Regions from separate parts of the Halomonas saccharevitans genome, predicted to be linked through region 1. Evidence: predicted binding sites of a transcription regulator. Region 1 holds the regulator's gene; each other region holds the start of a gene.

Region 1 (6,954 bases):
CCCTCGCAGGCGTATTGCCCCTCTCGGCGATCCGCCTCACCGAGGACGGGGAGGAGCGCATCCTACCCTCCAGCGAGCTCGCCGCGGGCGACCGGGTACTGATCAAGCCCGGCCACGGCGTGCCGGCCGACGGCGTGATCGAGAGCGGCGAGTCGAGCCTCGACGAATCGATGCTCACCGGCGAGTACCTGCCGGTGACTCGACGGATCGGCGATCGCGTCACCGGCGGCAGCCAGAACATCGAGAGCCCGCTGACGGTGCGCGTCACCCATGCCGGCCGCGATGCGCGGGTCGCCGGCATCGTCGACCTCACCGATCGCGCCTTCGCCAGCCGGCCGCGCATCGCCCAGCTGGCGGCGCGCATGGCCCACCACTTCGTGCTGCAGGTGCTGCTGATCTCCGTCGGCGTGGCCGTCGCCTGGTGGTTCATCGATGCCGACCGCATGCTCTGGGTCACCCTGTCGGTGCTGGTGGTGACCTGCCCCTGCGCCCTGGCGCTGGCCACCCCCACGGCCCTGACCGCCGGCCACGGCCGGCTGCACCGACGCGGCGTGCTGATCACCCGCGCCGACGCCCTGGAAGCGCTGTCGCAGCTGGACCGGGTGATCTTCGACAAGACCGGCACCCTGACCAGTGGCGAGATGAGCCTGGTGGAGACTCGCCCGGTCGGCGACACCCTCGACGAAGCGCGCGCGCGTGCCCTGGCGGCCGCCCTGGAGGCCCAGTCCGAGCACCCCATCGCCCGCGCCTTCCGCCCCTTCCGCGAGGCCGACATCAGCGCCGACGAGGTGCTCAGCCGCCCCGGCCGGGGCCTGGAGGGCCACATCGACGGGCGCCGTTGGCGCCTCGGCACCCCCGCCTTCGCCGCGCCCGAGGCAACGCCCGAGGCCCCCGGTGAGGGCCAGTGGCTGCTGCTGGCCGAGGACGGCACACCACGCGCCTGGTTCGCCCTCCACGACCAGCTTCGCGAAGATGCTCGAGAGACCGTCGAGGCCCTGAAGGCGCGCGGCCTCGCGGTGGAGCTGCTCTCCGGCGATACCGAATCGGCGGTGGCGGCCATGGCCGGACGCCTGGGTATCGCGACCTGGCAGGCGGCGGCCTCCCCGGAAGACAAGCTGGCACGCATCCAGGCACTGCAGGCCGACGGTGAGCGGGTGGCCATGGTGGGCGACGGCATCAACGACGTGCCGGTGTTGGCCGGGGCCGACGTGGCCATCGCCATGAACGGCGCCACCGACCTCGCCCGCACCCGCGCCGACGCCGTCTTGCTGGGCCCTCGGCTGGGGCGTATCGTCGAGGCCATCGCGACCAGCCGTGCCACCCGGCGGATCATCCGCCAGAACCTGGCCTGGTCGCTGATCTACAACGTCTCGGCGCTGCCCCTGGCGGCAATGGGCTTCGTGCCCCCCTGGCTCGCCGCCATCGGCATGTCGGCGAGCTCGCTGGTCGTCGTCGGCAACGCCCTGCGCCTGACCCGCACCGGGCCTGAACGGCCCACCGGCACCGACTCCCCCAGGCTGGTAAACGCATGAGCATTCTCTACCTGTTGATCCCCCTCTCGCTGATCCTGCTGGGACTGGCGGTCTGGGCCTTCTTCTGGGCCGTCAAGCACGACCAGTTCGAGGACCTCGAGGGTCCCGCCTACCGCATCCTCTTCGACGAGGACGAAAACGACCGCCCGCGCGCCCCATCGGACGGCGATGCCGGCGCCGACGCGCCCCGGGACGAGGATCGCCGCAACTGATGGACCCCACCGGACTCGACCTTCCCCCGCTGGCGGCGGCCTTCGTCTTCGGCCTGCTCGGCGGCGCCCACTGCATCGGCATGTGCGGCGGCATCATGAGCGCCCTGACCTTCGCCGTGCCGCCCAGCATGAGAAGCCCGGCCCGACTCTCGGGGCTGCTGCTCGGCTACAATCTAGGGCGCATCACGAGCTACATGATGGCCGGCGCCCTGGTGGCGGGGCTCGGTACGCTGATCGCCCTGAGTCCCCAGGCACGCCTGGTGCTGCAGGGCCTGGCCGCGGTAATGCTGATCCTGATGGCGCTTTACATCGCCGACTGGTGGAAGGGGCTACTCAAGGTCGAAGCGGTCGGCAGGCGCCTGTGGCGCCACCTCGAGCCCGTGGGGCGGCGGCTGATGCCGGTGGTCCGGGTGCCCCAGGCGTTCGCCCTGGGCGCCGTCTGGGGCTGGCTGCCGTGCGGCCTGGTCTACTCGATGCTCGCCTGGAGCCTGGCCATCGCCGATCCCTGGCGGGGCGCGACCCTGATGGGCGCCTTCGGCCTCGGCACCCTGCCGGCCCTGCTGGCCACCGGCCTCGCCGCGCGCCAGCTCGGCGCCCTGATTCGCCATCCGGCCACCCGCACGCTGTCCGCGCTGTCGATCATCGCCTTCGCCCTCTGGCAGCTGTGGACGCTGCTGCCCGGGGCGACGATGCACTGACGACTCCGCCGATCGCGGCTTCGCTTGACGCAGCTCAACGCGGCAAAACTGGCGCCTCGCTAGCATAAAGGCATGTTTCCCTCCGGAGGGCCGACCATGCCCCCTCGCGCGTCAACCGCACCCGCTAGCGACGCCCCCTTCGCGGCGGCTTCGCCGGCTCCCGCCTATGGCTTCTACCCCACGCCCCAGGCGATGGGCGACGGCATTGGCGCCGAGGACTACCGCCAGGCACTCGAGCACAGCAACGCCGCGGCGCGTCCGCTGTCGCTCTACGTGCATCTGCCCTTCTGCCAGCAGGCCTGCTACCACTGCACCCGTCGGCCGGTCACCACCTCGGACACCCGACTGACCGAGGCCTATCTCACTCGACTCGACCGCGAGATGGTGCTGACCAGTCGCCATCTGGACGCTCGCCGGGAGGTCCGCTCCCTGCAGTGGGGCGGCGGTACGCCGACCTTCCTGACCCTGAACCAGATGGGCGACCTGATCGATCGGCTGGATGCCCGCTTCCGGCTGGCCGGCGATCGCGACCGGGAGTACCTCATCGAGATCGACCCCCGGGAGGCCGACGTCTTCACCCTGCGTCATCTCGAGGCCCTGGGCTTCAACCGACTGAGCCTCGAGGTGCTCGACCTGGATCCCGAGGTCCAGCGGGCGATCAATCGCCAGCAGGGCCGCGGCCTGACCGAACAGCTGCTCGACGAGGCGGACCGGCTGGGCTTCAACTCCGTGAACCTGAACCTGATTCTCGGCCTGCCCCGCCAGACCCTTGGCGGCTTCGTCGCCACGCTCGATCAGGTCATCGCCATGGCACCGTCGCGGCTGTCGCTGTTTCAGTACCAGCACCACCCCGAGCGCTTTCCCCACCAGCGCCAGATCCGCCCCGAGGACCTGCCCGCCCCGCTGGAGGTCCAGGGAATGCTGCAGGCGGCCATCGAGCGGCTCGCCGCCGCGGGCTACGTGCATCTCGGCCACGACCGCTTCGTGCGCGGCGACGACCGCCTGGCCAGGGCCCTCGTGACCGGGCGAGACCGCCACGACCTGGTGGGCCTGGGCGTCACGGCCGTCTCCCGCCTGGAGGACCTGCACGTTCGCAACCCGCAGAAGCTTGAGGACTACGAGGCCGCCCTCGAGCGGGGGGAGCTGCCCACCGCCGTCGGCCATCGGCTGAGCCTGGACGATCGGCTGCGAAGCGCTGCCATCGAGAGGCTGATGTGCGATCTCCATCTCGACCTGGCGGAGCTCGGCGCGGCCTTCGGCCTGGACGCCGAGGCCCATCTCGCCGGACCGCTGGCGCGCCTGGCCCGCGCCGAGTCGCAGGGCCTGATCGCGTGCCGGGGCGCACAGTGGCGCGTGACGCCCACCGGTCGCCTGCTGATCCGTCAGCTGGCGGCGGCCTTCGACGCCTACCCCGCCGCGTCCTGAATGCCAGGCCCTGAATGCCACGCCCCGAATGCCAAGTTCAGCGACGAGGTGTTAAGCGGTGCTTTGCCGGTGGGCGACTATCCCCCATAATGAGCACTGAGCCATCATCCATGGAGGAGAGCATGCCCGACCCCGCAACCGGCAGGCGCCGCGCACTGCTGAACGAGACTCGCTGCCAGACCTGCAGCCTGAGCTCGCTCTGCCTGCCGCTGGCGCTCGAAGTGCAGGACATGGATCAGTTTGAGGCCATCATCCGCCGCCGACCGCCGTTGAAGAAGGGCGAGGCACTGTTCCGCCAGGGCACTCACTTCACCAGCGTCTTCGCGGTGCGCTCGGGCAGCCTCAAGCAGGTGACCACCGAGGGCAGCGGCGAGGACCAGCTGACCAACTTCTACCTGCCCAGCGAACTGGTGGGCCTCGACGGCATCGACGAGGAGCGCTATCCAGGCACGGTGGTGGCCCTTGAGACCACCACGGTCTGCGAGATCCCCTTCGATCGCCTCGACGCCCTCTCCGAATCCCTGCCGGAGCTGCGCGGCCAGCTCTACCGCAGCATGAGCAAGGAGATGCGTGACGATCGCCGCATGATGCGCCTGCTGTCGCGCAAGACCGCCGACCAGCGCCTGGCGACCTTCTTCACCAGCCTCTCCGACCGCTTCCGGCGGCGTGGCTACTCGCCCTACAGCTTCCGGCTGTCCATGTCGCGGGCCGACATCGGCAACTACCTGGGGCTCGCGGTGGAGACCGTCAGCCGCATCCTGAGTCGCTTCCAGTCCCAGGGCCTGGTGGCCGTGTCCGGCCGCGAAGTGAACATCCTCGACCTGGAATCGCTGATCGAGGTGGCCGAACAGGAAGGCTGCCGCTAGCAGCGCCAAGCAGCAGGTTGACCAAGCCGCTACGAATCAGTCACTAACAAGGAACCCCATCGGAGCTCGTCTCCGATGGGGTTCCTTGTTTTAAGACTGCCGCCCTTCAGTGAGCCGCTCGGCGCTATCAGATTGGCCGCTCAGAGCTCGTTGTGCAGCGCGATGCGGTCGGCATTGAGGCGCGCCTGCTTCTCCTCGAGGCCCGCGAAATCGAAGAGCTCGCGGTCGGCCAGCTGGGAGGGCGCCACGTTGGTGACCGCCTTGAACATGCTCTCGAGCCGCCCCGGATGCGACGCCTCCCACTCGGCCAGCATCTCCTTGACCACCTGGCGCTGCAGGTTCGGCTGGGAGCCGCAGAGGTTGCAGGGAATGATCGGGAATTCCATGCGCCGGGCGAACTCGGCGATGTCGGCCTCCCGGCAGTAGGCGAGCGGACGAATGACCATGTTGCGGCCGTCGTCGGAGAGCAGCTTGGGCGGCATCGCCTTGAGGCTGCCGCCGAAGAACATGTTGAGAAACAGCGTCTCGAGGATATCCTCGCGATGGTGGCCCAGCGCCACCTTGGTGGCACCGATCTCCTCGGCGAAGCCGTAAAGCGAGCCGCGCCGCAGCCGCGAGCAGAGCGCGCAGGTGGTCTTGCCCTCGGGCGTTTTCTCCTTGACCACCGAGTAGGTATCGCGCTCGAGGATGTGGTACTCGACGTCGAGCCTGTCCAGGTACTCGGGAAGCACGTGCTCGGGGAAGCCGGGCTGCTTCTGGTCCAGGTTGACCGCCACCAGGGAGAAGTTCACCGGCGCGTTGCGCTGCAGGTTGCGCAGGATCTCCAGCAGGGTGTAGCTGTCCTTGCCGCCGGAGAGGCAGACCATCACCCGGTCTCCCTCATGAATCATCCCGTAATCGATGATGGCGTTGCCCACCTGGCGACGCAGCCGCTTCTGCAGCTTGTTGAAGGCGCGCTTTTCCGAGGCGTCGAGCTCGTAGGGAGGCGTCGCGGGGTCGGCGACGGGCCGCGGGGCGGTGTCGCGGGGATCGAACATCAGGGCGTCTGGCATGGTATCGGCGCTGCCTGGGCGGCTGGAAAATGGCGGGCGCTATCCTACCATTCTCGCCGCCGACAGGCGACGCGGGGCCGCCCGTATCGAAGCGATCAATAGACACGCGGCGATCAGCAGAAACGTTCAATCTCGGGCGGGCTGCGGGTCAGGCGCAGGTGGATCAGCGCCGTGGTCACGGCGTCACCGAGCGCCGTGTGCCGCCCCATCACCGGCACCCCCAGGCGCTCGGCCACCTGCTCGAAGCGCGGCCGGGTAACGAGTTCGGGATGGCTGCGACGCAGCCGGCGATAGTAGGCCTGAGCCACGTCGATGCAGGCGTTGGGCAGGTCGAACCCGAAGCGCGGCCGAAGGTAGCGGTTGAGCAGCGTCAGGTCGTCGTCCAGGCGCCAGCCGATCAGCGGGCGATTGCCGACAAAGTCCAGGAACTGTGCCAGCGCCTCGTCGATGCCGGCCCCCTCCGCCAGGTCGATGCCGCGCAGGCCGTGCCGGCGGATCGAATCGCCACCGAGGCTGGAGGGACACGCCAGCCGCAGGTCGAGGGAGTCGCTGGTCAGGACGCGATCCCCGCACAGGCGCACCGCCGCCAGCGACAAAAGCTCGGCCCGACGCGGGTCGGGGCCGGTGGTCACGCAGTCGATGGCGACCAGCTCCTCGCCGGTATAGGGCGCGAAGAGCCAGCCGTGATCGCCGTCGATCTGACGGCGTCGATCCGCGGCGCGGCGCAGGGCCCTTAGCATCAGGCCACCTCCTGTTGTTGAGTGGATCGAGCAGCGTCGAGACGCGTGGTGCGTCAGGAGTACTCGAGGTGGAAACGGTGCGACAGCCGCTGCTTGAATTCCTTGACGATGTGCAGGGCCTCGCGGAGCAGGTCCCGCTCCAGGGAGGAGAGCTCCTGCACCACCACCCGGTCGGGCGCCTCGCCCTTGCCTTCAGGGTCATCGAGGCGCTCGAGCTGCTGGCGAAGCCTCAGCTCGGTGAACAGCGACAGGGCCTCGCCCAGGTCCTCGGCGAAACGCTCCTCCAGCCGGCCGTCGGCAACCAGCGCGCCCAGCCGCTCCAGGGTGGAGGTCGCGGTGATGCGCCGCTCGAGTGCCAGGGTGCGTACCCCGTGGACGATGGGGAAGATGCCGCCCTTCTTGATGTCCACTCCGTGCTGAGGCTTCTTC
Region 2 (6,954 bases), on a different contig from region 1:
GCATAATTCGCCCAACGGTGACGGCCGCGGCCGCCGCCCTCCGGTTAAAGAGGCTCGATTCGATCATGCAAGATACCCTGCCGTTCATCCGCCCCCTGGTCGAGAAGTACGATCGCCCCGGCCCGCGCTACACCTCCTATCCCACGGCGCCGCAGTTCCAGGCGGCCTTCGCCGAGGATGATTACCGGGCCGCCGCCGAGCGCAGCAACGCGGCCGCGTCGCCCAAGCCGCTGTCGGCCTACGTGCACATCCCCTTCTGCGAGAGCCTCTGCTACTACTGCGCCTGCAACAAGATCATCACCCACAATCGCGAGCGGGCGGCGGAGTACCTGGCCTGGCTCAAGCGCGAGATCGAGCTGCAAGGGGCGCTGTTCGACGAGTCGCGGCGCATGACCCAGCTGCACCTGGGCGGCGGCACCCCGACCTACCTCGACAACGACCAGCTCGGCGAGCTGATGGCGGCGCTGGACGCGGCCTTCCACTTCGCTGCCCCCGAGGAGAGGGAGTTCTCCCTCGAGGTGGACCCGCGCACCGTGACCCCCGCGCAGATCCATGAGCTTTACGCCCTGGGCTTCAATCGCCTGAGCTTCGGCGTGCAGGACTTCGACACCCGGGTGCAGGAGGCGGTCAACCGCCTGCAGAGCGAGGAGCAGGTGCTGGAGCTGGTGGCGGCGGCCCGTGAGGCGGGCTTCCAGTCGGTGAGCGTCGACCTGATCTACGGCCTGCCGCTGCAGACCGTGGTGAGTTTCGACGAGACGCTTGCCAAGATCATTGCCCTGCGCCCGGATCGCATCGCCACCTATAGCTATGCCCACCTGCCGGAGCTATTCAAGGCGCAGCGGCTGATCCGCCCCGAGGACATGCCGCCGCCGGAGCGCAAGATCGAGCTGCTGGAGCTGATCATCCGCCGCCTCACCGCGGCGGGCTATGTCTACATCGGCATGGATCACTTCGCCCTGCCCGAGGACGAGCTCTCGCGGGCCCGCGAGAACGGCACCCTGCAGCGCAACTTCCAGGGCTACTCGACCCATGCCGACTGCGACCTGATCGGCCTGGGCAACACCGCCATCGGCAAGGTCGGCGACAGCTACAGCCAGAACGTCAAGGAGACCGCCCAGTACCAGGCGCGCCTGGAGGCGGGGCGGCTGCCGGTGATGCGCGGCTACCGCCTCAACGCCGACGACGTGCTGCGCCGGGATGTGATCAATGCCCTGATGTGCCACGGCCGCATCGACTTCGCCGAGATCGAGGCGGCCCATGGCATCGACTTTCGCGACACCTTCGCCGAGGCCCTCGAGGAGCTCGAGGAGATGGTCGACGACGGCCTGCTGGCCATCTCCGATACCGCCATCGAGGTGCTGCCCGCCGGGCGGCTGATGATGCGCAACGCCGCCATGGCCTTCGACGCCTACCTGAGCCACAGCACCGGGCGCTATTCGCGCACCGTTTGACCCCGGCGGCCATTCTGCTCGGTGCGGTTTTATCCTGCCCAACGTAGTGCGGCGCCCCGAGGGGCGCCGCACTTCTTATTGCTTCAGTCTGGCCTCTTCTGGCCTCTGTCCAGGCTTCTCGGGATCAGCAGACGCCCTGCTCGATCATGGCGTCGGCGACCTTGCGGAAGCCGGCGATGTTGGCGCCCAGCACCAGGTTGGTGGGGTCGTCGAACTCGGCGGCGGTCTCGGCACACTGCTGGTGGATGTTGGCCATGATCGCCTTGAGCTTGGCGTCGACCTTCTCCAGCGGCCACTGCTCCATGCTGCTGTTCTGCGCCATCTCCAGCTGGCTGGTCGCCACGCCGCCGGCATTGGCCGCCTTGCCCGGGCCGTAGGCGATCTTCGCCGCCAGGAAGCGATCCACGGCCGCGGCGGTGGAGGGCATGTTGGCGCCCTCGCTGATGCAGGTCACGCCGTTGCCCAGCAGCGTCTCGGCGTCGGCCTCGGTCAGCTCGTTCTGGGTGGCGCAGGGGAAGGCGACGTCGCCCTGGAGTCGCCACACCGCATGGCCGTCGGCCGGGTAGTCGCCCGCGGGGATGTAGCGGGCCTCGGGGTGCTGCGCCAGGTAGGCCTCGAGCGTGGTGCGCTGGACCTCCTTGAGCTCGCACAGCAGCGCCAGGTCGATGCCGTTCGGGTCATGGAGGGTGCCGCGGGAGTCGGAGCAGCTGACGGGAATCGCGCCGAGCTCGTGCAGCTTCTCGATGGTGTAGATGGCCACGTTGCCGGCGCCGGAGACCAGGCAGGTCTTGCCGGCGAGGGTTTCGCCGCGCGCCTCGAGCATGTTCTCGGCGAAGTAGACGGCGCCGTAGCCGGTGGCCTCCTTGCGCCCGATGGAGCCGCCCCAGTTGAGGCTCTTGCCGGTTAGCACGCCCTCGTAGCGGCCGGTCAGGCGCTTGTACTGGCCGTAGAGGAAGCCGATCTCGCGCGCCCCCACGCCGATGTCGCCGGCCGGCACGTCGGTGGTCGGGCCGATGTGGCGGTAGAGCTCGCTCATGAAGGCCTGGCAGAAGCGCATGATCTCGCCGTCCGAGCGCCCCTTGGGATCGAAGTCCGAGCCGCCCTTGCCGCCGCCGATGGGCAGGCCGGTGAGGGCGTTCTTGAAGATCTGCTCGAAGCCCAGGAACTTGATGGTTCCCGAGGTCACGCTGGGGTGGAAGCGCAGCCCGCCCTTGTAGGGACCGAGGGCCGAGTTGAACTGGACGCGGTAGCCCTTGTTGACCCGCACCTTGCCGGCGTCGTCGGTCCAGCAGATGCGGAACATGATCTGCCGCTCGGGCTCGACGATGCGCTCGATGATGTTGTGATCGAGGTAGTGGGGGCTGCGCTCGAACAGCGGACGCAGGCACTCGAGCACCTCCTCGGCGGCCTGGTAGAACTCGGTCTGAGCAGGGCTGCTCTTGCGAAGCGCCTCGAGGGTGTCGTGAACGTAGGGCATGGTGCACTTCCTGTTCGGTGGAAAAAGGTTCCACGCACTATAAGGCAATGCACCATTATGCAGCAAGCGCATGGGTCATGCGGGTATTGGACATAGTATTGACGCGAAATGCCTTTAAAAGCGCAAAAAACTATGCACCAAGATAAAGCATTAGGATAATTTAATAGATGGTGAGTCAACGTAATGGCGGTCCGATCCGGCCGGTATGCGTGAATCGTCCCGGAAGGGGGAGAGGCTGGTGAGTGAGCGAGAATGCCTCGGGGGGGCGCGGAGGGTGAGGGCAGGAGGGTGAGGCCGCGCAGGCGCGGCCATCTCCTCGGCACCGGCCCGCCGTCACCTCGCGTTAGCCTCGATTCCGCTCCGCGGTGGCCCATTCGGGACGCGCCGTAAAGGCGCCGAGGGGTCGCGTACGGCCCCGCGGCGACATCGCCTGCGTTGAGGCAATTTCTATACATCTTGTGCTTGAGTCTTTCCGTTAGTCTATATATGGTACGCAGCCCTCGGGAAACGCGCTGCTGGCGACGGCTTGACGCACGTCAGTGCAGGCGGTTTAGATGCCCCCTAGGATGAGCGCTCCGGCGGCCCAGCCGCACCGACGTCATCAGGAGAATCCTCATGTCTCTGCCCCATCCGCCGTTGTCGCTTCCGCGCCCACCCGCCCCGAGCCGCCTGATCCGCGCCCTGGATCCCCGGGTGCCGCTGGGCGTCAAGCGCCGGCTGGTGGAGCCGCTGCTCAACCGCACCTTCGCCGAGCCGCTCGCGGAGGGCGAGTTCGATGCCTTGGAAGGGCGCCGGATCAGCCTGACCATCGAAGATCTCGGCGTGACGCTGACCCTGGGCCTCGCGGATCAGCGCCTGGTGCTCTGCCGTGAGCCCGGCGAGGCGACCATCCGCGGCGGCTGGCGCGAGTTTTTATGCCTGGCCACCCGGCGCGAGGATCCCGATAGCCTGTTCTTCCAGCGCCGCCTCTTGATCGAGGGCGACACCGAGCTTGGCCTGACGGTCAAGAACCTGCTCGACGGGCGCGAGGAGGGCTTCGCCCAGGGTCGCCTCGGCGAGTGGCTGCTGCGCCTGGAGCGCCTCACGACGCGCGATCGCTGATCTCGCCGCCCGCGCCGGCCCGTATTTCTCTATCGATACCGATTCATCACGACACCGCTCTGGAGACCCCGACATGAGCACATCCGCCAAGGCCCTCAAGACCTCCAACGAGGTGCCCCTGCAGGTGCCTTCCCGCGATATCTGGGACGCCAAGTATCGCCTCAAGGACCGCCACGGCCACGCCGTGGACCAGGACGTCCATGCCACCTGGGAGCGTGTCGCCAAGGCCCTGGCGGCGGTCGAGGGCGATCAGGCCGAGGCGTGGCTGCCGAAGTTTCGCTGGGCGCTGGAGAACGGCGCCATCCCGGCCGGGCGGATCATGTCCAATGCCGGCGCCGAGGCCTACAAGCCGGCGGTGAGCCTGATCAACTGCACCGTCTCGCGCACCATCCGCGACTCCATGCACGACATCCTCGACTCGGTGGTGGATGCCGGCATGACGCTCAAGGCGGGCTGCGGCATCGGCTACGAGTTCTCGACCCTGCGCCACAAGAACGCCTTCGTGTTCGGCGCCGGTGCCGGCACCAACGGCCCGCTGGCGTTCATGGATATCTACGACAAGATGTGCTTCACGGTGGCCTCAGCGGGGGGGCGCCGTGGCGCCCAGATGGGCACCTTCGACGTCGGCCATCCCGACGTGAAGAGCTTCATCGAGGCCAAGCGCGAGGCGGGCCGGCTGCGCCAGTTCAACCTCTCCCTGCTGATCACCGACGAGTTCATGGAGGCGGTGAAGAACGACGCCGACTGGCCGCTGGCCTTCCCGCTCCACCCCGGCGAGAAGGACGACGTCGAGGAGAGCGAGCTGATTTACCGCGACTGGCCGGTGATCGAGGAGGGCTACACGGTCGATGACGAGGGGCGCGTGGCCTGTCGCATCGTCGAGGTGATCCGTGCCCGCGAGCTGTGGGACACCATCATGGCCTCGACCTACGACTTCGCCGAGCCGGGCTTCATCCTGATCGATCAGGTCAATCGCATGAACAACAACTGGTTCTGCGAGGAGATCCGGGCGACCAACCCCTGCGGCGAGCAGCCGCTGCCGCCCGAGGGCGCCTGCCTGCTCGGCTCGGTGAACCTGACCCGCTTCGTCATCGATCCCTTCGGCAAGAAGCCGCGCTTCGACTGGGAGCGCTACCGCCAGGTGGTGGCGATCTTCACCCGCATGCTCGACAACGTGGTGGAGATCAGCGGCCTGCCGCTGGAGGGCCAGCGCCGCGAGATCGAAGCCAAGCGTCGCCACGGCATGGGCTTTCTGGGGCTTGGCTCGACGATGACCATGCTCAAGATCCCCTACGGCTCGCCGGAGTCGCTGGCCTTCACCGAGGAGGTGAGCCGCAACCTGGCCCTCGAGGGTTGGAAGCAGGCGCTGGAACTCGCCCGCGAGAAGGGCGCGGCGCCGGCGCTCAGCGAGGACTACGCGATCACCCCGCGGATGATGCGCGAGCGTCCCGAGCTCAAGCAGGACGGCTACGAGGTCGGCGACAAGGTGCCGGGGCGCATCCTCCACGCCCGCTACAGCCGCTACATGCAGAAAATCGCCGAAGTGGAGCCGGAGCTGGTCGCTCAGCTCGCCGAGCACGGCGCGCGCTTCACCCATCACAGCTCGATCGCCCCCACGGGCACCATCTCGCTGTCGCTTGGCAATAATGCCTCCAACGGCATCGAGCCGTCGTTCTCGCACCGCTACTTCCGCAACGTCATCCAGGCGGGCAAGAAGACCAAGGAGCAGGTCGAGGTGGTCTCCTTCGAGCTGGCGGCCTATCGCCACTTCATCGCCGCCGAGGCGGTGGAGAGCGACCTGCCCGACTACTTCATCACCGCCGACGCGGTGAGCCCCAAGCAGCACGTGGCGGTACAGGCGGCGGCTCAGGTGTGGGTCGACTCGGCGATCTCCAAGACGGTCAACGTGCCCACCGAGTTCGCCTTCGAGGAGTTCAAGGACCTCTACCTCGACGCCTATGCCAGCCAGCTCAAGGGCTGCACCACCTTCCGCTTCAACCCCGAGGCCTTCCAGGGCGTGCTGGTGCGCGAGGACGACCTCAAGAACACTACCTACGTCTTCGAGCTGGAGAACGGCGAGACCGTCGAGCTCGCCGGCGACGAGAAGGTCATCTACGACGGCGAGGAGCACAACGCGGCGAACCTCTATGACGCGCTGAAGGAAGGCACCTATGGAAAGTGGTAAGCCACGACCTACTGCGCTCGCCAAGGCGGCGTTGCAGTCTTACTCGGAATGCTCATTTACGGCTCGTAAACTCCGCTTCCTCGAAAGCCTGCGCCTTGCCTCGCCTTCGCTCGTAACGGCCGTGGGTGGCCGTTACTCGAGCGTCACAGCACACTTTTCCGGAGGAGCCTCCTGATGGCCGTCGAGATCAATTCCAAGATCGTGTCCTACAGCGTCAAGAAGGCGGTGGAAGAGCCGCCGCTGGCCGAAGAGAACCCGCTCACGGTGCGCATCCCGTCGCGCCCTGAGGGCACCCTGGAGGCCGTGTCGGAGAAGATCTCCTACGTCGGCGCCGAGGGGCGCAAGAAGGTCTACCTGCTGGTGTCGTTCATGCCGGTGGAGGGCGTGGTCAACGGCAAGCGGGTGGTGATCGAGCGCCCGGTGGAGTTCTTCTTCCCCTCTGGCCAGCTCTCCAGCGAGCACCAGTGGATCACCGCCACCATGCGCAGCCTGTCGCTGGCCGCCCGGGGCGGCTACGTCACCCAGGCGGTGGCCGACCTGCGCAAGGTGGCCTGGGACAAGGGCCTGGTGCGCTGCGGCATGAACCGCTGGGGCAAGCCGGTGTTCCACGACTCCGAGGTCGCGGCCATCGCTTGGTCGATCCAGCAGATCCTCTACCGTCGCGGCTTCCTCGATCAGGACGGCCACCAGGTGCCGGTGGAGGAGCTGGTCGCCCGCTACGCCCAGCGCCTGGCGAGCGG
Region 3 (6,954 bases), on a different contig from region 1:
TTGGCCGGCCCGCCGCGCTGGCGGCCGGTGGCGGCGTAGGCCAGGTCGATGAAGAACTTGCCGGCGCCGGTGATCTCGAGGAAGGCGCCGAACAGCACGAAGATGAAGATGTAGGTGGCCGCCACCCCCATCGGCAGGCCGAAGATGCCCTCCTGTCCCAGGTAGAGCTGGCCGACCAGGCGGTCCAGGTTGTAGCCGCGGTGCTCGAGGATGCCCGGCAGGAACTGGCCGAGCCAGGGCAGCTCGCCGCGCGGACCGGCGAAGGCATAGAGGATGGCGATCAGGCCGATGATCGTCATGCCTAGCCCCACCGCCCGGCGGGCAGCCTCCAGCACCGTGACGGTGGCGATGCAGCCGACGACGATGTCGGTCTGGCTCCAGAAGCCGGCGCGATTGATGATGTCGTCGAGGTAGAGCACCAGGTAGCCGCCGGTAATCAGCGCCCCGCCGAGAAAGAGCGCATCGACCAGCCCGCTGGCGAGCCCGCGATCGTGCTTCGGCCCCAGCAGGGGGAACATCAGGAAGGCCAGCATCATGATCAGCATCAGGTGGATGCTGCGCTGGTAGAAGAGCCCCAGCGGCTGAATGCCGGCGGAGTAGAGCTGGAACAGCGAGAGCCCCACTGCCACCAGGGTGATCAGCCACAGCACCTGGCGTGAATGGTTCGCCTGGCTGCCGGGGATGACGGGGGAGGTGCCCGATTCGCTCATCGTGATCCTCTCGCGGGAGTGTCCGCAGGGTTGTGGTTCAGTCGAGGGTGGGGGCCGGCAGCGCCAGCCGGATCGTCACCCGCTCGTTGGCCGCCAGGCGGCTGAGGCTCGTGCGCACGCCGTCGACCACCAGGCGATGATCGACGCGCATCGCCCCCACCCGCAGCCGATAGGTGTTGCCCGGCACGGGTTCGTCGATCGCCTCGATCCAGTAGCCACCCTCGCCGTCCGAGACCTGGCGGCCGCGCCCGGGGATATGGTCGAGCCCCGCGGCGAAGTCGGGCAGGTGGCTGCGCTCAAGCACCATGCGCCCGTCGCGGTGGCGGTAGCAGTCGAGCACCGCAAAGCCTTCGACCGAGTGGTTCCACTCCAGGCACCAGCCCTCGCCCTCGGGCATGGGCAGGCTTACCAGGCACTCGCCGGCGGCGTCTCGCACCTCCAGCCGGGCCTCGGTCAGGGACGGATCGGCCGCGGCCGCCGGAACGCCGACCGCCAGGCCCACACACAGCAGCAGGGCGGGCAGCCAGGCCCGCCCCGCGATCAGGCGTGATGCGTGCATCGAACGTCAGGGACGCTGATGGTCGCCGATCTCCGCACCCACTTCCTCGTAGTAGCGCAGCGCGCCCGGATGGAAGCCGATCGGCGTGGACTCCACGCTGAACTCCACAGTGGTGTCGTTGGCCGCCGGGTGGATGGCGATCAGCTCGTCGGTCTGCTCGAAGAGCACCTTGGTGATCTGGTAGGCCAGCTCCTCGTCCATCTCGCTGCTCACGGCGAGCACGTTGGGGATGCCGATGCTCTGCACCGCCTCGCCCATGCCCTCGTAGAGGCCGGCCTTGAGCTCATAGGCCGCGAAGACGGGCTCGGCCTCCTTGGCCTTGGCGATCTCCTCGTCGGTCAGCCCGACCAGGCGGATGTCGCGGGTGGTGGCCAGGTTCATGATCGAGCTGGTGGGCGGGCCCACGCTCCAGAAGCCGGCGTCGATATCGCCGTCACGGATGGCATCGGCGGTCTCGTTGAAGTTCAGGCGACGCGCATCGAGGTCGTCATAGGTGATGCCGTTGGCCTCGAGCAGGGCCTGGGCGTTGACCTCGGTGCCGCTGCCCGGCGCGCCCACGGAGACGGTCTTGCCCTCGAGGTCGGAGAGCGATTCGATGCCGGAATCGGCCAGGGTGACGATCTGCACGGCGTTGGGGTAGATCGAGGCCAGCGCACGGATGTTCTCGAGCTGGCGGCCCTCGAAGTCGCCGGTGCCGTTATAGGCCTGGTAGACGGTGTCGGCCAGCGCCAGGGCCAGGTCGGAGTCGCCGCGCCACACCAGCCCCATGTTCTCCACCGAGGCACCGGTGACCTCGGCGACGGCATCGGCCCCCTCGATGTGGTTACCGATCAGCTCGGCGAGACCGCCGCCATAGGGATAGTAGGTGCCGCCGGTGCCGCCGGTGGCGATGGAGAGCTGCTGGGCGGCGGCCAGCGGGGCCGTGGCCAGCAGCGTGGCGGTAGCGGCATACTTCAGGATTCGCATGGCATTCCTCCGGTCCTGGAACCAGGTTGTAGTGGATTGTTGTTGTAAATGGTTGTTATGAGTTGTTCCGGCACCAGATCGCGGTGCCTCAGGCAACGCTAGCACGGGGCGAGCGTGAGCCACCATGCCACTATTTCTACGTTCTCTGATATTTTCGGCAATCCTCCTTAGGTCGACATCGCAGGATCACGACTCGACCAGCTCCTTCACCTTGTCGACGATGTGCGCGCCGATGGGCAGCGCCGAGGTGGCCGCCGGGGACGGGGCGTTGCCGACGTTCACGGTGCGCCGCGTGTTGACGAACAGGAAGTCGTCGACGAGCTTGCCGTCGCGGGTCACCGCCTGGGCGCGCACCCCGGCCGGATAGGGTGTGAGGTCATCGAGGGTCAGGCTCGGGCAGTACTTGCGCACCAGCTCCAGGTAGCCGCGCTTGTACAGCGAGTTCTTCATCTCGGTGAGCCCCGGCCGCAGATTCTTGCCCAGCACCCGGAGGATGCCCGGGTCGCTGAACATCCGCGCCATGTCGACAAGCGAGACGTCGCGCTTGCGGTAGCCCTCCCGGGCCAGCGCCAGCACGGCGTTGGGCCCCACGGTCACGCTGCCGTCGATCATGCGCGTCAGGTGCACGCCCAGAAACGGCATGGACGGGTCCGGGATGGGGTAGATCAGGTGATTGACGATGGCGTTGTGCTCTGCGGGCAGCAGGTAGTACTCGCCGCGGAACGGGCAGATGCTGAAGCCGGGGTCGCGGCCGAGCATGCGCACCACGCGATCGGCCATCAGCCCCGAGCACGACACCAGGTAGCGTCCGGTGAACTCGCCCGCGCCGGTGGTGACCACCAACTCCTGGCGGCGCTCCGCCAGGGCGGTGACCTCGGCCCCGTAGCGGATCTCGCCGCCCAGGCGCTCGAACTCGGCGGCCATCGCCCGGGTGACCTCGGCGTAGTCGACGATGCCGCTGGAGGGCACGAAGATGCCGGCGATGCCGGTGATGTTCGGCTCGCGCTCCTTGAGCGCCTCACGGGAGAGCCACTCGCGCTCCAGGCCGTTGGCCGCGGTGCGATCCCACAGCGCCTCCATGCGCTGCTTCTCCTGCTCGTTGGTGGCCACCAGCAGCTTGCCGCAGATGTCGTAGGCGATGTCGTGGGCAGCGCAGAACGCCTTGGTGGCCCGGTTGCCCTCCAGACAGAAGCGCGCCTTGAGGCTGCCCGGGGTGTAGTAGACCCCGGCGTGGATGACACCGCTGTTGTGGCCGGTCTGGTGGCACGCCGCCTCGCGCTCCTTCTCCACCACCAGCATGCGGCGATCGGGCCAGGCCTGCTGGAGCTGCATGGCGGTGGACATCCCCAGGATGCCGCCGCCGATGATGATGAAATCAAACATGCCGTCCTCGTTGTGTCATGCGACGGCCACGCCGCGGTCATGGCGTGGCCCCGTCAGGGTACTCTCGCGTGGGGCATGGCGTCTCAGGCCGGGTTCTTGACGAATGGCTCGAGGCTGGCTCATGAATGGCCCACGCCTGGCGCGAGTTGCGCAGTTTTCTGGCGTGGGTGACATGGCCTCGCTGGCGCCTCGGCTCGCGGCGCAGATCGGGAGCAACCGCTCGACCCTTCCGCCATGCGAGGGGCCGAACGACGGCCCTTGAGGAGCGTTGAATATCCCGCACCGGTGGTGCCTCGATGCCCCCCCGCCGGAGGGTCGATTTTTCCCCGAAAATTCCTCGAAAGGAGACTGGCAAAAACGCTCTTCAGCCGCCATAGTGTGCTTGTCGCAATTGCCAACTGGAGCATCATGAGCACGGCACGTCTTACCGCCCACGCGGAACCGACCGACCCTCCTCGAAGTAGCCCTGGCCTCGATGTCAGGGACCTGGAAAAACGTACGCGCCTAATGCGTATCATCACACGGCTGATCGCCGTGTCTGACCTGGGCAGCCGCGAAATCGCTCGCCGCGCCGGTCTGCCGATGCAGAAGATCAGCGACCTCCTCTCGGGGAAGCTGGAGCATCTCTCGGTTGACGAGATGCGCCTGGTCTATCACAGCATCGATACGAGCGGGACACCCACGCCGCCCTGATCGATGGACGCCTCGGGCACACGCTCCGGCATCAAGAACAGCGAACGCTCCGCCTCTCGGCGGGGCGTTTTTTTTGTCTCTTCCTTCTCATCAATTCACTTAAATTTCAGAAACTTACTCAGACATTACGCCAACATTAAGAGCTTGCTAATGATCTCTTGATCGACATCAAGTGCCCCGTCACGGGTCGCCGTTAGCCTGCGGGTCATGCCTTTCGCCATGCGCGAAAGATCCCGCCCCATCCAGGCCACCGGAGGCGCCATGGACCCCATTCGCCGTTCCCTTCTCGGCCAGCTGGCCCGCTTGAGCGCGGGCGCCGCGATGGTGCCGCTATCGAGCGTCGCCAGTGCCGGCATCAACCAGCAGCCGCCTCGTCGTGAAGGCGACCCCAGCAAGCGCTACGGCATGCTCATCGACCTGCGCCAGTGCATCGGCTGCCAGGCCTGCACCGTGTCGTGCCATATCGAGAACGCCGCGCCGCTGGGCAGCTTCCGCACCACCGTCTCCCAGTACGAGGTGGCGCACCAGGAGACCGGCGAGGTCGCCACCTTCATGCTGCCCAGGCTCTGCAACCACTGTGAGAATCCGGCCTGCGTGCCGGTCTGCCCGGTGGAGGCCACCTACCAGCGCCAGGACGGCATCGTGGTGGTGGACAGCGACCGCTGCGTGGGCTGCGCCTACTGCGTCAACGCCTGCCCCTACGACGCCCGCTTCATCAACGAGCGCACCCAGACCGCCGACAAGTGCACCTTCTGCGCCCACCGCCTGGAGGCCGGCCTGCTGCCGGCCTGCGTGGAGAGCTGCGTGGGCGGTGCGCGGATCATCGGCGACATGCGCGACCCACAGAGCCAGATCAGCCGCATGATCGCCGAGCACAAGGACGAGCTGATGGTGCTGCAGCCCGAGAAGAACACCCTGCCCCAGGTCTTCTACCTCGGCATGGACGAGCGCTTCGTCACCCGTCCCGATGCCGAGCCGGTGGCCCTGGACGTCCTCGACCCCCACGGCAAGGAGATGGGCTATGAATTCGGCCATTGAGCTGCTCGCCCCGCGCTACGACATCGCCTGGTACCCCTGGGCGGTGCAGTACTTCTTCATGATCGCCCTCTCCTACGCCAGCCTGTGGCTGGCCGCTCCGGGGCTGGTGTTCGGCAAGTCGCGCTGGCTACCCACCGCGCGCCTGGCGCTGCTGGCCTGCCTGACCACCACCCTGGTGGCACCGGTGGCGCTACTTGCCGACCTGCACCAGCCGCTGCGCTTCTGGCACTTCTACGCCTACGCCAACGGCCACTCCTGGATGTCGGTGGGCAGCCTGCTCCTGCCGCTCTATGTGGTGGGCGTGATCGCGCTTGCGTGGCTCGCCTGGCGCCCGGCGCTGCAGGCGAATCGTCAGGCGCCCGGGCTCAAAGGCCTGCTCGCCCGCTGGCTGTCGCTGGGCGAGGCGCCGACGCCGCGCGCACTGCTGGTGCTGGTGGGTCTCGCCACCCTGGCGCTCTCCACCGGCATCATGCTCTACACCGGCGCCGAGGTGGCCATCGTCAAGGCCCGCCCGCTGTGGCACACCGTGTGGCTTCCGCCGATGTTCGTGGCCACCGGCTTCATCGCCGCTTCCGGCCTGATCCTGCTGCTCAACCGGGTGGCCGGTGAGCGCAGCACCAGCGTCGTCGGCCAGATGCTCAAGGTGATGCTGGTCGCCTGCCTGGCGGCGGGCCTCATTGCCGGCAGCTGGTTCCTCGACGGCATCAACGCCAACGTCGGCTCGGTGGCCGCGGCCCTGGAGTCGGTGCGCGGCAGCCCCGAGTGGCGGCGCACCGCCCTGTGGGGCGGGCTCACCGGCGCGCTACTGTTCAGCGCACTGCTCTACCTGCTCACCCGTCCTGCCGCGCGGCGCCCGACGCTCTATGCCTGGGCCTGGGTGCTGGGCCTGGTGGCCCTGCACGTCGGCTGGATGTTCCGCTGGGTGGTGCTGATGGATGTACAGACCGTGGCCCGTCACAGCGCCGGCTTCCATCACTACGGCGTTCCCGCCGGCTCCTCCGGCATCCTCGGCATCGTCGGCACCTTCGGCCTGTGGCTAGCCGCCATCCTGCTGATCGACCTCTTCGTGCCGTGGCGCCAGGCCCGCCAGGGCGGCCGCGGCGCCGATGTCTCCCCCGCGCCCGCCAGCGCCGCCTCTCCCGACTCCTCTCACGATCATGCCCCCGAAGGAGCGCCTCATCATGGCTAAGTCGTCCGCAGATCCGTCACGTCGCCGCTTCATGAAAGGCGCCGTCGCCGCCGGCGGCGCCGCCACCTTCGCCGCCGGCTACGCCGACCCGCTGCTCAAGATGGGCAAGGGCCTCACCGGCAGCGCCGGCGAGACGCCCAAGCACCGCATCCACGGCAACTCCCTGGCGCCGGAATACAGCGTCGACCCGGCCAGCGGCGAGCTGACCCTGAACCCCGGCCAGCGCCTGGCCTTCACCGTCTGCTACGGCTGCACCACCAAGTGCGGCGTGCGGGTGCGAATCGACAACGACAGCGACCATGTGCTGCGCGTCGCCGGCAACCCCTACCACCCGCTCTCCGCCGACGAGCACCTGCCGATGCGCACCCCGGTGGCGGAGGCCCTGCGCGGCCTCAGCGCCTTCGGCGACCAGGGCC
Region 4 (6,954 bases), on a different contig from region 1:
CCGGCGCGGCAGAACTCCCGGGGCGTCAACCTGAACATCAACAGCCAGTACCGCCCGCTGATGGACGAGATGGCGACCTTCATGGATCGGGAGTACCACGCGCGGCCGCTGCTGGCCTTCGACGTCGCCGAGGACGCCGGCGCTCGCCACGACGTGCTCTGCCCCTTCGACCTCCGCGTCAGGGTCGGCAGCGTGCAGTGGACCTCCAGGGACCAGGCTGCCAGGGCCGTCGACGCCGCCTGGGCGGCCTTCCCGCGCTGGGACGCCACGCCGGTCGCCGAGCGCGCCGCCATCGTCAGCCGCCTGGGCGACCTGATGGAAGAGAACCTCGCCGAGCTGATGACGATGTGCTCCCGCGAGGGCGGCAAGCTCTTGACCGACGGGGTCGACGAGATCCGCGAGGCGGTGGACTTCTGCCGCTACTATGCGGTGCGCGCCGAGGAGCTCTTCGGCAACACGACCCGCCTGCCGGGGCCCACCGGTGAGTCCAACGAGCTGATGATGGGCGGCAAGGGCGTGTTCGCGGCGATCAGCCCCTGGAACTTCCCGATCGCGATCTTCTGCGGTCAGGTCGTGGCCGCCGCCGTCGCCGGCAACCCGGTGCTGGCCAAGCCCGCCGAGCAGACCTCGCTGGCCGCCAACCGCATCATCGAGCTGCTCCATGACGCCGGCATGCCGCGCGACGTGGTGCAGCTGCTGCCCGGCGACGGCCCCACCGTGGGCAGCGTGCTGAGCGGCGATCCGCGCATCACTGGGGTGGTCTTCACCGGCGGCACCGATACCGCCCAGATCATCAACCGTGCCCTGGCGGCTCGCGAGAACGCGCCCCTGCCGACGCTGATCGCCGAGACCGGCGGCATGAACGCCATGATCGTCGATTCCACCGCCCTGCCCGAGCAGGTGGTGGCCGACGTCATCCAGTCGGCCTTCCAGAGCGCCGGCCAGCGCTGCTCTGCCCTGCGCGTGCTCTACGTGCAGGACGACGTGGCCGACCGGGTCATCGAGATCCTCAAGGGCGCCATGGACGAGCTGCACGTGGGCGACCCGCGCCACCTGGGCACCGACGTGGGCCCGGTGATCGACGAGGACGCCCGCCGGGGCCTGATGGCGCATATCGACCGGCTCAAGGGCGAGGGTCGACTGGTCGCCGAGACGCGACTCGATCCGACCCACACCGCCAACGGCACCTTCGTCGCACCGGTGGCGTTCGAGATCGATGGCATCGAGGCCCTGGAGCGCGAGCAGTTCGGTCCCGTCCTGCACATCGTGCGCTACCGCGCCAGCGAGATCGATCGGGTGATCGACTCCATCAACGGCCGGGGCTATGGTCTGACCTTCGGCGTTCACAGCCGAAACCAGACCTTCGCCGACGAGATCGCACAGAAGATCCGTGCCGGCAACGTCTACATCAACCGCAATATCATCGGTGCGGTCGTGGGCGTACAGCCTTTCGGCGGACAAGGGCTCTCGGGCACCGGTCCCAAGGCCGGCGGTCCGCACTACCTGCTGCGTTTCGCCACCGAGAAGACCGTGACGGAAAACACTGCCGCCCTGGGTGGCAACGCGTCGCTGCTGGCGCTAGGCGACGAGTGATCCCCGCTCGTCATCACAACAAGACGGAAGGACCCTCTGATGATTAAAAGCAATGCCGCTACTGGCTTCATCTCCGTGCCCTGCCCGATCGCGATGCTCGCCATCGACGCGACGGCCTGAAGGCGCACTAACAACTTGTCGGTGCTACATCCGACCCAATAATTTGGAGAAGTTCATATGGCTATTGGCGTGTGGATCAGTCTATTTGCCTACTTTGCGCTCATGATCGCCATCGGCTTTTATGCGATGCGCAAATCCACTTCCACGTCTGAGGATTACATGCTGGGCGGCCGGGCCCTCAGCCCCCAGGTCGCCGCCCTGTCGGCGGGTGCGTCGGACATGAGCGGCTGGCTGCTGCTGGGCTTGCCAGGCGCCATGTTCGTGTCAGGGCTGGGGTCGGCCTGGATTGGCATCGGCCTGCTCGTGGGGGCGTTCTTCAACTGGACGCTGGTGGCACCGCGCCTTCGCGAACAGACGGTTCACTATGGTAACGCGATCACCATTCCGGAATTCCTGGCCAACCGGTTCCCGACTCGGGCCATGTCGCTGCGAACGGTATCCGCCATCGTTATCGTGGTCTTCTTCGCGGTCTACACGGCGTCGGGCCTGGTCGCGGGCGGCAAGCTGTTCGAAAGCGCGTTTTCCGGCGTTATCAACATCGGCGGCATGAGCGACTACGCTGCGGGCGTCGTCATCACACTGGGCGTGGTGCTGGCCTATACAGTCGTCGGCGGCTTTTTGGCCGTGAGCATGACGGACTTCGTGCAAGGCTGCATCATGATGCTGGCCCTGGTGATCATGCCGGCGGTGGTGCTCTTTGGCGAAGGTGGCGGCGGTTTCAACCAGGCGTCCCAGACGCTGAATGAAGTCGACCCCACGTTGCTCTCCTGGACGGAGGGGCTGACCATCGTCGGCTGGCTGTCGGCAGTGACCTGGGGGCTTGGGTATTTCGGGCAGCCGCACATCATCGTGCGCTTCATGGCCATCCGGACCCTGAAGGACGTCCCTGTTGCCCGTAACATCGGCATGAGCTGGATGCTCATCTCTCTGATCGGCGCAATCTCGCTGGGTGTGTTCGGGCGGGCCTATGCCGTCCGCAACGGCATGAATGTGGAAGATCCGGAAACGATCTTCATCATCCTGGCGGACCTGCTGTTCCACCCGCTGATCACCGGCTTCCTCTACGCGGCCCTGCTGGCGGCGATCATGAGCACCATTTCCAGCCAGCTGCTGGTGTCGTCTTCCTCACTGACCGAGGACTTCTACCGCCTGTTCCTGCGCAAGGAGGCCACGGACAAGGAGACCGTCACCATAGGCCGGATCAGTGTCGTCCTGGTGGGCCTGGTGGCAGCCGTCATTGCCTCCGATCCGGACTCCCAGGTTCTGGGCCTGGTCAGTAATGCCTGGGCAGGCTTCGGTGCGGCGTTCGGCCCGCTGATCATCCTGTCACTGATGTGGTCGCGCACCAACGGTGCCGGCGCCATCGCGGGCATGGTGGTCGGTGCCGTCACCGTCATGATCTGGATTTCACTGGGCTGGAACGCATCATTCCTGGGCGGACCCGGTGTGTACGAGATCATTCCCGGCTTCATCGCTGCCTTCGTTGCCATTATGGCGGTGAGCAGCGCGACGGCCGATGCCGGTGAGTATCAGCACATTACTCGCTAAAAGAGCGCGAATAACGCAATCCACGTAGTAAAAGGGCTCCCGCGGGAGCCTTACCCATCGATACGCCAGCGATGGGAGCACATGAAGAGAGCCGCCTTCGGGCGGCTTTTTTCGTCTCGGGTTCAGCGCCATGCCTCAAGGCAAACGATCACACTCGCGAATCCCCACAGGGTCCATCGGCTGAGCCCTGCGCCCGCCAGGCGCGAAAGTCCGCCTTCCCCCACCTCGAGGGCCATCGGCCGCACAAAAGCCGTCCCCAGCGCCCAGGCGCCGACCAGGATCAGTGGCAGGCGCCACGCCATCGGCAGAGCCTGGATGGGCTCGGGGCGAAGCAGCAGCCAGAGTGCCAGCAGCGCCGCCAGCAGCAGCGACAGCAGCGGATGGTCGAGGCGTCCGGCAAAATCGGCACTAACGAGAGGTCGGCCAGCCATGAGCGACTCCGGTGTCATCATCCCCCTTGAGTGAAGCCGAATTTCGGCGTGCTTTCGAGGCGCCGTGAAGGAAAAGTGAAAAAGTTATACAAGGGCTTTATTTATCGGCTATGGTAACTGCAAGTCTCGCAGAAAAATCCCCAAGACGCCTATCTCACCGGTAGCAAAATGCGACAAGACATTAACAAGATTCCTTCGCTACGCTAATAAGTGCCTTCTTCCCCACCACTCGCCCGAACGGTCGATGACACGAGGAACCCTCCCATGAATTCCAGACATCTGATCGCTATGGCCTCCCTCGCCACAACCGCCCTCGCCACCGCCCCGATCGCCGAGGCCTACCAGGTCGACGACACTGTCATGCGCGGAGGTATCGCCAAGGCCGAGGTTACCGACGACAGCGGCTCTCTCGACATTCTCGGGGAGCTAAAGGCCTTCGACCCGCGCAGCATGTCCTCCGGTGCGAGCTACCTGTTCAGCAACAGGCCGGGCATTGAACTCAACGGCATCGCGGCTTTCGGCAAGGCCGCGGGCAGCGTGGATCGCCTGCCCCTCAATCTAATGATCCACGTCTACCCGATGGGCGACAGCGGCTCGCTAATACAGCCCTACGTGGGGAGCGGTCTCGACTACACCCACATCTCCGAGGAAGAGCTCGAGGGGTTGGACGTCGATGAGCCCTACGGCCCGGCCGGCCAGGACGGTCTTGACATGGCGGTGACGAGCTATCTCTTGATCGGGGCCTTCGCCCGATATGCGATTACCGATGCCGAGGTCGGCGCCAGCGGCGCGGCTCCGGGCGAGGCCGATATCGACCCCATGATCCTCGGCGACGGCGCCACCTTCCGCTTCTGATCCGCCCCCATGCATGAAGGCCAAGACGTCACACCGCCGCGAGGGGCCTGAGTCTCAGAGTAAGCATGTCTTTACCTGCAGCCTCATAACGCACTACTCTTGCGCTGGATCAATATTCTCCAAAAAAGATGCCGATAGACTATTAGCATGATCCGATGCGGCAAGGCCGCCGCCCCCTCATCCATCAGGAGATGACCCATGCGCAAGAACGCCCTTTCCTCGCTGCTCGTGGCCGGCATTGCCGCCGCCGCCTTTACCACCAGCACCCAGGCCTTCGCCTACGGCGCCGGCGACTTCTTCACCCGCGTGGGCGTCGCCAAGGTCGAGCCCAAGAGCGATAACGGCACTATCGCCGATGGCGCTATCGAAGTAGACGTTCAAGATGACAGCGCCTTCGCCTTTACCCTGGGCTACCGCTTCACCGACAAGCTGGGCATCGAGCTGCTGGCCGCCGAGCCCTTCGATCATGACATCGAACTCAACGGTGCAAACGTTGCCGCCACCGATCACCTGCCGCCGACCCTGACCGTGCAGTACTACCCGCTGGGCGGTACCGACGCCCGCGTGCAGCCCTATGCCGGCATCGGCGTCAACTACACCATGTTCTCCGATGAGGAAATCGAAGGAGCAGATCTGGAACTGGATGACTCCTGGGGCGCGGCCGGCCAGGTGGGCGTCGACCTGCTGATCGACGACAACTGGGCGCTCAACGCCGCCGCCTGGTACCTGGATATCGACACCGACGCCAGCCTCAATGGCAACGACATCGGCGAAGTCGAGATCGACCCGGTGGTGGTGATGGCCGGCATCAGCTACCGCTTCTGATCTGATCGCCTCGACCGACACGACAAGGCCCGCCATCTGGCGGGCCTTGTTGCGTCTGGGCCGGATGAAACGGGGCGAAGCGAACGGCTAGCGCGGGGTATCCCGCGAGAGCCCGAGGGCGGCCAGGGTCGGTGCATCGAGGCCTGCCACCGCCTCCACCGCGGCGAGGCGGGCATGATAGTCGGGCGTCAGGAAGGGCTCACCGGCCAGCAGGTGCTCGAGGTACTCCCGAGCCGGACGCAGGGCCTCGGCGGTGGTGCCCGGCGCGGCCATGTAGACCCAGGCCTCGATCGTGCCCTCGCGGGTCGCGATCGGCAGGCGATGACGGCCGTACTCGTGGGGATAACCCTCGAAGGGGTCCATGTCGCGGATCTGCTCGGGGTGCGCGAGCTCGAACAGCGCGCCCTCTACCCGCTCACCACCCGACGGGGCCACGTTGGCATGGGCGATGCCCGCCACCCTCGAGGCCTTGTCGAAGCGCAGGCCATGATCGTGCAGCACGCCGGCAAGCGCCCGGCGGGTACGACCGATCCGGGCGGCGACCCGGGCGGCATTCATGTTACTGCCATAGGCAAAATAGAAGGGCATCGGGCGGCCTCAGTTCTCGGTGACCAGGCGATCGATCTCCTCGACCACGCGGCACATCAGCAGCCGGTCACTGGCGCGCGTGTCCTCCTGGGTCAGCCAGGCCTCCACCGCCGGCGCCACGTCACACTGGGCCGGCATCGGCGAGCGTGTCTCGACCAGCACCTCCAGGCGCGCGATGAAGACGAAACGCAGCCACTGGGGCAGCGTCATGGTATCGATGCAGAATGGCTGCACGCTCTCGAAGGCGTTCGCGTCAGGACGCTCCATGCGCCACAGGCTGGCGGCCTTCATGGTGGCCTCGAGCTCGCGCAGGGCGTCGCCGAGTTCATCGTGAACGGTCATGATCAATCTCTCCGGTACATTTGTCGCTATTATCCCCGCTTGGCCCCGTCACTGGCCACCCCGGCGGGTTGTCCACCGCTCGGAAGGCGACGCACGTCGATCTTGTGCACAATGCACAGATACCCTGAATGGGCCTGTGGATAAACGCTGGAAAGGTGCCCCTTGGCCAGGCCTCATGGGCCCTGACGCCGACTGATCAGGAAATGACCAGCACGGCGGCACCAATACGACGCCCCGGGACGGCTGACAGCACCCCGGCGCCGCGGTAGAGTGCACGGTTCGTGACCCGGAGACAGCATGCAACCGATCAACAGCCTTCACGACTTCTTTCAGCGCAGCGGCGCCGAGGTGCGACTCTATCACCTGGGGCGGCGCGTCGAGCCCTGCCCGCTCGACACCCTGGCCGCCTTCGAGGCCGGGGAGCTGGCCTGGCCGGCGCCATGGCAGGGCACCGCGCGCCTGGCCATGGTCTTCCGGGTCGGTGAGATGGACGACCCGCTGATCTGGTTCCTGGCCCTGCCGCTGGACGAGCAGGGCCACCTCAATCCGGCCCCGCGCGATGCCTTCGTGCAGCGCCTACTGGAGACTCTGGGTCGCAGCGTTCAGGGCCTGGGACGGGCCGAGGGCGAACGAATCGATAACCTGATGAAGG

Evidence for each region. The regulator FNR, encoded in region 1, switches genes on or off when oxygen is low (the NO sensors DNR and NnrR bind a similar motif). The targets are predictions, from matches to a motif close to TTGATNTANATCAA.
Region 2: the regulator FNR is predicted to act here: its motif matches at 3,455-3,468, upstream of ubiT (ubiquinone anaerobic biosynthesis accessory factor UbiT).
Region 3: the regulator FNR is predicted to act here: its motif matches at 4,470-4,483, upstream of dsrO (sulfate reduction electron transfer complex DsrMKJOP subunit DsrO).
Region 4: the regulator FNR is predicted to act here: its motif matches at 4,647-4,660, upstream of RSO68_RS14955 (OmpW/AlkL family protein).

What each region holds. Positions count from the first base shown of each region.
Region 1 is NZ_JAVXUR010000004.1:322,407-329,360, reverse strand. It holds gene RSO68_RS11960 (heavy metal translocating P-type ATPase) at 1-1,532, shown strand, start outside; gene ccoS (cbb3-type cytochrome oxidase assembly protein CcoS) at 1,529-1,744, shown strand; gene RSO68_RS11950 (sulfite exporter TauE/SafE family protein) at 1,744-2,442, shown strand; gene hemN (oxygen-independent coproporphyrinogen III oxidase) at 2,539-3,867, shown strand; gene fnr (fumarate/nitrate reduction transcriptional regulator Fnr) at 3,990-4,733, shown strand; gene ttcA (tRNA 2-thiocytidine(32) synthetase TtcA) at 4,874-5,785, opposite strand; gene RSO68_RS11930 (3'-5' exonuclease) at 5,899-6,525, opposite strand; gene RSO68_RS11925 (DUF294 nucleotidyltransferase-like domain-containing protein) at 6,579-6,954, opposite strand, start outside.
Region 2 is NZ_JAVXUR010000002.1:387,915-394,868, forward strand. It holds gene hemN (oxygen-independent coproporphyrinogen III oxidase) at 66-1,451, shown strand; gene gdhA (NADP-specific glutamate dehydrogenase) at 1,576-2,928, opposite strand; gene ubiT (ubiquinone anaerobic biosynthesis accessory factor UbiT) at 3,544-4,029, shown strand; gene RSO68_RS07275 (adenosylcobalamin-dependent ribonucleoside-diphosphate reductase) at 4,103-6,214, shown strand; gene RSO68_RS07280 (ribonucleoside-diphosphate reductase) at 6,389-6,954, shown strand, end outside.
Region 3 is NZ_JAVXUR010000003.1:122,305-129,258, reverse strand. It holds gene RSO68_RS08625 (TRAP transporter permease) at 1-710, opposite strand, end outside; gene RSO68_RS08620 (DUF1850 domain-containing protein) at 748-1,269, opposite strand; gene RSO68_RS08615 (TAXI family TRAP transporter solute-binding subunit) at 1,276-2,235, opposite strand; gene lhgO (L-2-hydroxyglutarate oxidase) at 2,422-3,618, opposite strand; gene RSO68_RS08605 (XRE family transcriptional regulator) at 4,027-4,311, shown strand; gene dsrO (sulfate reduction electron transfer complex DsrMKJOP subunit DsrO) at 4,573-5,349, shown strand; gene nrfD (NrfD/PsrC family molybdoenzyme membrane anchor subunit) at 5,333-6,538, shown strand; gene RSO68_RS08590 (molybdopterin dinucleotide binding domain-containing protein) at 6,531-6,954, shown strand, end outside.
Region 4 is NZ_JAVXUR010000007.1:38,627-45,580, reverse strand. It holds gene putA (bifunctional proline dehydrogenase/L-glutamate gamma-semialdehyde dehydrogenase PutA) at 1-1,593, shown strand, start outside; gene putP (sodium/proline symporter PutP) at 1,771-3,261, shown strand; gene RSO68_RS14965 (hypothetical protein) at 3,384-3,692, opposite strand; gene RSO68_RS14960 (OmpW/AlkL family protein) at 3,957-4,547, shown strand; gene RSO68_RS14955 (OmpW/AlkL family protein) at 4,746-5,372, shown strand; gene RSO68_RS14950 (gamma-glutamylcyclotransferase family protein) at 5,460-5,960, opposite strand; gene RSO68_RS14945 (YqcC family protein) at 5,970-6,302, opposite strand; gene RSO68_RS14940 (DUF3549 family protein) at 6,600-6,954, shown strand, end outside.